2 regions of the Streptomyces sp. NPDC002773 genome follow, and region 2 is predicted to be linked to the other one. Evidence: predicted binding sites of a transcription regulator. Region 2 holds the regulator's gene; the other holds the start of a gene.
The links. The regulator HspR, encoded in region 2, represses chaperone genes until heat shock. The targets are predictions, from matches to a motif close to TTGAGNNNNNNNNNCTCAA.
Positions count from the first base shown of each region.

Region 1 (4,410 bases), on a different contig from region 2:
GCCCAGAAGGCGTCGTCGTTCATGCATACGAGCATGCCAGCCCCGACTGACATCCGGGTGGCCAATTACTTCCGGGTACGCGTCTCCCCCGGCACGCCGGAGCGGGGCGTCCGCGAAGGACGTCCCGCTCCGGCGCCGGGGAGCCGTCCGGTCAGGCCGCGACCCCCACCGGCACCGCCGCCGGTGTCAGGGCGATCTCCAGGACCTGGCGGACGTCCGTCACCGGGTGGACCTCCAGCTTCTCCAGGATCTCGGCCGGGACGTCGTCCAGGTCGGCCTCGTTCCGCTTGGGGATCACGACCGTCGTGATGCCCGCCCGGTGCGCGGCGAGCAGCTTCTGCTTCACCCCGCCGATCGGCAGGACCCGGCCGGTGAGGGAGACCTCGCCGGTCATGGCCACGTCCGTGCGGACCTGTCGGCCGCTCAGGAGCGAGGCGAGTGCGGTCGTCATGGTGACGCCCGCGCTCGGCCCGTCCTTGGGGACCGCGCCCGCCGGGAAGTGGATGTGCACGCCCCGGTCCTTCAGGCCGGTGACGGGCAGCTCCAGTTCGGCGCCGTGCGAGCGGAGGAAGGAGAGCGCGATCTGCGCCGACTCCTTCATCACGTCGCCCAGCTGGCCGGTGAGGGTGAGGCCCGCGGCGCCGGTCTCCGGGTCGGCGAGGGACGCCTCGACGAAGAGGACGTCACCGCCCGCGCCGGTCACGGCGAGCCCGGTGGCGACGCCCGGCACGGCGGTGCGGCGCTCGGCCGGGTCCTGGGCCGACTCGGGCACGTGGTGCGGTCGTCCGATGAGGTCCCGCAGGTCGTCCGGGGTGACCGTGAACGGCAGCTTCCGGTCGCCCAGTTCCGCCTGGGCCGCGACCTTGCGGAGCAGCCGGGAGACGGCCCGCTCCAGGGTGCGGACGCCCGCCTCGCGGGTGTACTCGCCGGCCAGCTTGCGCAGGCTCGCGTCCTCCAGGACGACCTCGCCGGGTTCGAGGCCGGCCCGCTCCAGCTGCCTGGGCAGCAGGTGGTCGCGGGCGATGACGACCTTCTCGTCCTCCGTGTAGCCGTCGAGCCTGACCAGTTCCATGCGGTCGAGGAGGGCTTCCGGGATGGCTTCGAGGACGTTGGCCGTGGCGAGGAACACGACGTCGGAGAGGTCGAGCTCGACCTCCAGGTAGTGGTCGCGGAAGGTGTGGTTCTGCGCCGGGTCGAGGACTTCGAGGAGCGCCGCCGCGGGGTCGCCGCGGAAGTCGGAGCCGACCTTGTCGATCTCGTCGAGCAGGACCACCGGGTTCATGGACCCGGCTTCCTTGATGGCGCGGACGATCCGGCCGGGGAGGGCGCCGACGTAGGTCCTGCGGTGGCCGCGGATCTCCGCCTCGTCCCGTACGCCGCCGAGGGCGACCCGGACGAACTCGCGTCCCATCGCGTGCGCGACGGACTCGCCGAGGGAGGTCTTGCCGACGCCGGGCGGGCCGACGAGGGCGAGTACGGCTCCGCCGCGGCGGCCGCCGACGACGCCGAGGCCGCGCTCGGAGCGCCGCTTGCGGACGGCCAGGTACTCGGTGATCCGTTCCTTCACGTCGTCCAGGCCCGCGTGCTCGGCGTCGAGGACGGCGCGGGCGCCGCGGATGTCGAACCGGTCCTCCGTCCGCTCGTTCCAGGGGAGTTCGAGGACGGTGTCCAGCCAGGTGCGGATCCAGGAGCCCTCGGGGGACTGGTCGCTGGACCGCTCCAGCTTCTCGACCTCCTTGAGGGCCGCTTCGCGGACCTTCTCGGGCAGGTCGGCCGCCTCCACGCGGGCGCGGTAGTCGTCGGACTCGTCGCCCTCCGCCTCGCCGTTGAGGTCGCGGAGTTCCTTGCGGACGGCTTCGAGCTGGCGGCGGAGCAGGAACTCGCGCTGCTGCTTGTCGACGCCCTCCTGGACGTCCTTGGCGATGGTCTCGGCGACGTCCTGCTCGGCGAGGTGCTCGCGGAGCTGGGCGGTGGCGAGCTTGAGGCGGGCGACCGGGTCGGCGGTCTCCAGGAGGGCGACCTTCTGCTCGACGGTGAGGAAGGGCGAGTAGCCGGAGTTGTCGGCGAGGGCGCCGACGCCGTCGATCTGCTGGACGCGGTCGACGACCTGCCAGGCGCCGCGCTTCTTGAGCCAGCTGGTGGCGAGTGCCTTGTACTCCTTGACCAGGTCGGTGACCTGACCGGGCAGCGGGTCGGGCAGGGTCTCCTCGACGGTGCCGCCCTCGACCCACAGCGCCGCGCCGGGCCCGGTCGTACCGGCGCCGATGCGGACGCGGCCGAGGGCGCGGATCAGCGCGCCGGGGTCGCCGTCGGAGAGCCGGCCGACCTGCTCGACGGTGCCCAGGACGCCGGTCGCGGCGTAGGTCCCGTCGACGCGCGGCACGAGCAGGACCCGCGGCTTGCCCCCGCCGGGCCGGGCGGCGGCCTGGGCGGCCTCGACGGCGGCCCGTACGTCGTTGTCGGAGAGGTCCAGCGGCACCACCATTCCGGGCAGCACGACCTCGTCGTCGAGCGGCAGGACGGGCAGAGTGAGCGGCACGGACGCCTTGGACTCAGAAGCCATGATCTCCCCTTCGGCAGTCAAGTTGAGCTATGCCGACTCAATGCATGTGAGCCCCTGGATGTTCCCGGACGCTCGTTCGCTCTGAGCGATCACCCCCGCCGTCCCGCGACGGGGATCCCGCCGCGGCCGTTCGCGGCCGTGATGGGATCCACGCCATGACAGATTGGCCGCGACTCACTCACGCCTACGGCTCCGCCGAGGACATACCGACCCTGCTGGCGCGCATCGCGTCCGAGCCCGAGTCAGGGCTCTGGAACGACCTGTGGTCCGCGCTCTGCCATCAGGGCAGCGTCTACTCGGCCAGCTTCGCGGCGCTGCCCTGGCTGGCCGACATGGCCGAGAGCGAGGACCGGGGACGAGCCGTGAGCGCCCTGGGCCTGGCGGGGGCCATCATGGCGGGCGCCGATCAGCCGCACGGAGCGGGGGATGTGCGCGCACGGCACGCGGCGGAGATCGCGGCCCTGCTGGCGTCGGTGAAGCGCCGTCTCCGCACCGCGACCGGCCGCACCGAGTACATCGCCCTCCTGGAATCCATGCTCGGCTTCGAGGGCGTCGCGGGATGGAGCGAGGACCTGGCCTGGGGGCTCGGGAACGAGGAGTACGAGGTCGCCTGCCCGGACTGCGAAAGCGACCTGTTCATCGTCTTCGGTGAACACGGGTTCTTCTGCACCAGCGAGGACTACGGATCGTCGGACGACACCATCGACACCCGCCCGCTCCGCCCGGCGAGCCCCGCACAGCTGGAGGGCATCGGCGCGCGTCTCCACGGCATCGCGCTCGCCGACGGCCGACAGGAAGTCGCCCACGCGTTGACCTACGTCTTCGGGGACGCGACCTGCCCGGACTGCGAAACCGACTTCTCGGTCGCCGACCGGGTCAGCGCCGACTGAGCGAGCTGGAAACTTCGCCGGGCAGTTCGCTCTGAGCGATCACCCCTCCCGTCTGCGAGGCTCAACGGCTGTAATGCCTCCATGGATATGGCGTCTATTACATCTGCGTGGGTGGCGGGGTGGACGGTCTCCCGGGGAACCCCCGCCGCCGTCGCCCAGCCGTGGGGTTACCGGATCGACGTGGGCCTCCCCCGGCATGTCGTACGGCACGTCCTGCCCGCCCCCGACGCGGCCTCCGTCGGGGCGCTCTGCACCCGGCTCACCGCCCCGTACAGCTGGCTCAAGGTCATGGCGGCGCCCGAGGACGTGGAGCCGTGGATCACCGAGGGGTGGACGGTCCCCGACGACCCGGGCTTCATGATGGTCAAGCCACTCGACGCCGGGGCCCGGCCCGCGCCGCCCGAGGGGTACGCCAGGACCACCGAGGTCCGGGACGGCGTCATCCGGGTCCGGGTCCTCGCCCCCGACGGCACCCTCGCCGCGCGCGGCCAGATAGCCCCGACCGGCTCGACCGCCGTCGCCGACCAGATCGAGACCGACCCCGCGCACCGGCGGCGCGGCCTCGGCGCCAACGTCATGCTCACCCTTGAGGCCGCCGCCGCCCAGGCGGGCGCGGAGACCGGGGTGCTCTCCGCGACCACGGACGGCCTCGCGCTGTACGACTCGCTCGACTGGCGCTACCGGGGGCCGCTCACCGGCATCGTCCGCGCGGCGACCCCCACGGAGACCGCCATGGAGACCCCCGCGGAGACCTGACCGCCGGACCCCGGGACCCCGGGCGTCCGGCTGCGCGGGGCAGCCCGGACGGGGCATGCTCGGTCCATGGTGCGAGGCGTACGGATGACTCGGCGAGGGGTACGGGACGCGGGGCGCGGTGGGCGGGACGCGGGGCACGGCGGGTGGGACGCGGGGCACGGCGTACGGACTCGGCGTGGGGCGCTGCTCCTCGCGGCTGCC
Region 1 is NZ_JBEOVO010000023.1:99,052-103,461, reverse strand. It holds gene ABT034_RS25175 (DUF4240 domain-containing protein) at 1-23, opposite strand, end outside; gene lon (endopeptidase La) at 152-2,563, opposite strand; gene ABT034_RS25165 (hypothetical protein) at 2,719-3,453, shown strand; gene ABT034_RS25160 (GNAT family N-acetyltransferase) at 3,535-4,209, shown strand; gene ABT034_RS25155 (hypothetical protein) at 4,294-4,410, shown strand, end outside.
Region 1: the regulator HspR is predicted to act here: its motif matches at 2,586-2,604, upstream of lon (endopeptidase La).

Region 2 (4,410 bases):
AGGTCGCCAACGTCCTGGCGGCGGGCGCGGACGGCGCGCGGGTCGCGGTCTGCCAGGTCGACAAGGGGCGCTGGGCCACCCTGGAGGGCGTCGCCCGCATCCGTACGGAGGCCGAGGTCGTCGCGGACGCCGTGGACCGCTACGCGGACCGCTACGGGCGCACGCCGACCCCGAACCCGGACCGGGTCGTCATCGAGATCGCCCTCACGCGGGCGATGGGCCGCGCCTGAGATCTCCTGGACGCAGCACAGCGGCGCCATCGCGTTTCAGGTCCGCGATGGCGCCGCTGTGTGGGGGAAGTGCCGGAGCGATCTACAACGACGGGGGAATCGCTCAGGCACTGCGGGGGGTGGCGGTGATGGTCTCGGGCTCGATCAGCTGGTGGTCCCGCTGGTCGAGGTTGACGAAGATCATGCCGTACCGGATGGCACAGCGGATGGGCTGCGGGGCGCCGCGGGGCCGGCGGAGGCAGCGGTAGGCGCGGACGTCCTCGTCCTGCTCCCGTGCCACGACGATCGGCTCTCCGAAGAGGGTGACCTTCAGCGAGTCGCCACGGTGGGGGATGGCCGTGGCGAGGTCGACGAAGTGCCATCCGGATCGGTAGGCCGAAGCCATCTCCCGGCGGAACCTGGGGTCGTCCGGCGGCACGGTCACGCGCCCGCGCCCCGGGGAGGGATCTCCCAGGACGGCTCGTAGGGTGCCGCGAGGACGATGTCCGCGGGAGCGCTCTCCCACGAGGGCTCCTCCGGGGCCGCCACCACGGAGTGCGCCGGAGCGATCTCCCACGAGGGCTCGTCCGACCCCGCCACGGAGTGCGCCGGGGCGACCTCCCACGAGGGCTCGCCGACGGCGAGTGCGCCGAGTGCAGCCGCCGCGACGGCTATGGCGCCAAGTGCACGAACGATCCTGGTCATGACCGATCTCCACCTCTTTTGATCACTACCTCCCCCCCGCGAGTAAGACGATGGCTCACGCACGCCCCCTTTCACCAGCCACGCCGGGCATCATGTTCCTGTAATTCATGACCCTGAGGGGGGTGCAAATGAGGCGAGAATGCGACGAGTCCGGTCATAAGCACAGTCACGGTGACCTATGCGACGTGGGCAAGGAGCTCTATGCGAACGCTCTCCGCACCGGCCGCATAGCCCGCGCCGACGCCGAAGCCGCCCCCTGTCTGAGGGCGCTCTCCCTCCTGCACCCGGACCCGGACGACAGCCAGTGGCTGCGCCCCGTACCGCCGTCGATCGCCCTCAGCCAGCTCGTGCACCCCATCGAGCAGGAGATACAGGCCCGCCGGCAGCACGCCATCGCCCTCGCCGACGCGTTCGAGCCGTTCATGGCCCTCCACACGCAGGATCCTTCCGGCACCCAGGCGATCACCGTCCTCGAAGGCCTCAGTGTCATCAACGCCGCCCTCGACCGCGCCATCAACGAGTGCACCGAGGAACTCCTCACCATCCAGCCCGGCAGCGGCCGCCGCCCCGAGACCCTCGAAGCGGCCCTGCGCCGCATGGAGCCGCTCCTCGACCGCGGTGTCCGGATGCGGACGCTCTACCAGCACACCGCCCGGCACCACCCCGCCACCCTCGCCTACGTCGAACGGGTCGCCCCCTACGGGCTCGAACTGCGCACCCTGGAAGAGATCGTCGACCGGCTGATCATCGTCGACCGCAAGGTCGCCTTCGTGCCCGCCCGCAGCGACCGCCAGGTCGCCCTCGAACTGCGCCACGAAGGCCTCGTCCAGTACCTCGTCGGCGTCTTCGACCAGTTCTGGCTGCACGGCGTGCCCTGGGAGGAGGAGATCCCGTACAGCCCCTCCGTGGACGGCATAGGGGGCGTCCAGCGCTCCATCGCCAAGCTCCTCGTCGAGGGCCACGTCGACGAGGCCATCGCCCGCCGCCTCGGCATGAACGTGCGCACCTGCCGCGCCCACATCGCCAAACTCGCCGCCGCCCTCGGCAGCGGCAGCCGGGCCCAGCTCGGCTACCTCATCGCCCGGTCCGGCATCCTCGACGGGGACAACCGCCCCGCGCGGCACCTGACCGGCATCGGACGGAACGACTGACCACCGTGTACGCACAGATCGACCTCGACGGCCCCGCCGGAACCCTGCGGGTCTCCGGCTACGAGCTGCCCACCGTGGAGCTCGTACGTGCCCCCGGGGCCCGCCCCGACACCCACATCCCCATCGGGACCCGCAGGGCCGCCCTGCTCACCCTCACCGTGGACGGGGCCCCCGCCACCATCCGGCCGGCCCGCGGACGGCTCCTGCGGCGCTCCTACCGGGTCGACGTACGGACCGGCGGCACGCGCTACCGGCTGATCCCCTGCGGGTACGTCGAGAGCCGCCTCCTCCGGGGCAGGCGGCGGATCGGCACACTCCAGAGCTCGGGCGACGGCCGGGTCATCGACACCTGGGAACCCGGCGCGACCCCCCGCGACATCGCCCTCGGCACCGCGCTCGCCGCGGCCTTCGGGACGGGCGCCGCGCCCTGGTGGGAGACGGTGGGCGACATCGTGTCCGAGCTGATCCCCTGACCTGACGCCTGACATGCGGGAGGCCCCCTCCGTCGGAACGGAAGGGGCCTCGGGCGCGTGTCGCGTACTACTCGCCGCGGTTGGGGCGCCACACCACGAGGGCGCTCGCCTGCTGCACGTCCTGGTACGGCACCAGGTCGCGCCGGTACGAGGCGTGCACCTGGGCCTCGCGCTGCCGCATCGCCGCCGCCGCGCCGTCGACCGCGGCCGACAGTTCGGCGATCCGGCTCTGCAGCGCCGCGACCTGGTTCTCCAGCTCGATGATCCGCTTGATTCCGGCCAGGTTGATGCCCTCGTCCTGCGACAGCTGCTGCACCTGGCGGAGCAGCTCGATGTCACGGGCCGAGTAGCGCCTGCCCCGGCCGGCCGTGCGGTCCGGGGAGACCAGGCCGAGCCGGTCGTACTGCCGCAGGGTCTGCGGGTGCAGGCCCGAGAGCTGGGCCGCCACCGAGATGACGTACACCGGCGACTCGTCGGTCAGTTCGTACGCCCTGCTGCCGAATCCCGGCTGTCGTCGGCGCCCGTCCACGGGTCACGCTCCCTTCGCGGCCTGGAACAGCTCCGCCCGCGGGTCCTCGGAGGCGGTCGCCTCGCGGTAGGTCTCCAGGGCGTCACGTGCCTTGTCGTCCAGCTCCTGCGGCACCGCGACCTCGACCGTCACGAGGAGGTCGCCGCGGGTGCCGTCCTTGCGGATCGCGCCCTTGCCGCGGGCGCGCATGGTCCGGCCGTTCGGAGTGCCCGCGGGCAGCTTGAGGGTGACCGCGGGGCCGCCGAGGGTCGGCACCTTGATCTCGCCGCCGAGCGCCGCCTCCGTGAAGGAGACCGGCACGGTGACGGTGAGGTTGTCGTCCTTGCGGCCGAAGACCGGGTGGACGTCGACGTGCACGACGACGTACAGATCGCCGTTCTGCCCGCCGCGCTCGCCCGGCGCTCCCTTGCCGCGCAGCCGGATCTTCTGGTTGTCGCTCACGCCCGCCGGGATGCGGACCTGCATGGTGCGGGAGGACTTGGCCCGGCCGCTGCCCTTGCAGATCTCGCAGGGGTTCTCCGCGATCAGGCCGCGGCCCTTGCAGTCCACGCACGGGTCGGTGAGCGAGAAGCCGCCGCCGCTGCCGCGCGAGACCTGCCCGGTGCCGACGCAGGTCGGGCACACCCGGGGGGTGCCGTTCTTGTCGCCGGTGCCCGAACACGCCGTGCACGGCTGCTGGCTCGACATCCGCAGCGGTACGGTCGCGCCCTCGATGGCCTCGGTGAAGCTGAGCGTGACCTCGGACTCGATGTCCTGGCCGCGCCGCGGCTGGGTACGGGCTCCCGCACCCCCGCCGCGGTTGAAGAGGCCGCCGAAGACGTCCCCGATCCCGCCACCGCCGCCGAAGCCGCCCGCTCCGGCGTGGCCGCCCTGGGCGCCGCCGAAGAGGTCGCCCAGGTCGAAGTTGAACGAGCCGCCGCCGGGGCCGCCGGGTGACCGGAAGCCGCCGTTCCCGAAGAGGGCGCGGGCCTCGTCGTACTCCTTGCGCTTCTTGGGGTCGCCGAGGACGTCGTTCGCCTCGGAGATCTCCTTGAAGCGCGCTTCCGCCTTGCTGTCGCCCTTGTTGGCGTCCGGGTGGTTCTCGCGGGCGAGCTTCCGGTACGCCTTCTTGATCTCGGCGTCGGTGGCGTCCTTGGGGACGCCGAGGACCTTGTAGTAGTCCTTCTCGACGAAGTCCTTCGTGCTCATCGACGTCCCTCCTTCCGGACTGCTCCGGTGTCCGTCACTGCTCCGGTGACCGCCGGGACTCCGGCGGTCACCCCTGCTCCGACGATCGGCGCGTCACCCCTCCTCGGGGGCACCGCTCTCCTCGTCGGCCGACGTGCCGTCCTCCTTGGCCGGGG
Region 2 is NZ_JBEOVO010000002.1:62,946-67,355, forward strand. It holds gene ABT034_RS02845 (pyridoxamine 5'-phosphate oxidase family protein) at 1-230, shown strand, start outside; gene ABT034_RS02850 (Rieske (2Fe-2S) protein) at 334-654, opposite strand; gene ABT034_RS02855 (hypothetical protein) at 651-914, opposite strand; gene ABT034_RS02860 (helix-turn-helix transcriptional regulator) at 1,022-2,065, shown strand; gene ABT034_RS02865 (hypothetical protein) at 2,071-2,538, shown strand; gene ABT034_RS02870 (heat shock protein transcriptional repressor HspR) at 2,606-3,067, opposite strand; gene dnaJ (molecular chaperone DnaJ) at 3,071-4,255, opposite strand; gene grpE (nucleotide exchange factor GrpE) at 4,349-4,410, opposite strand, start outside.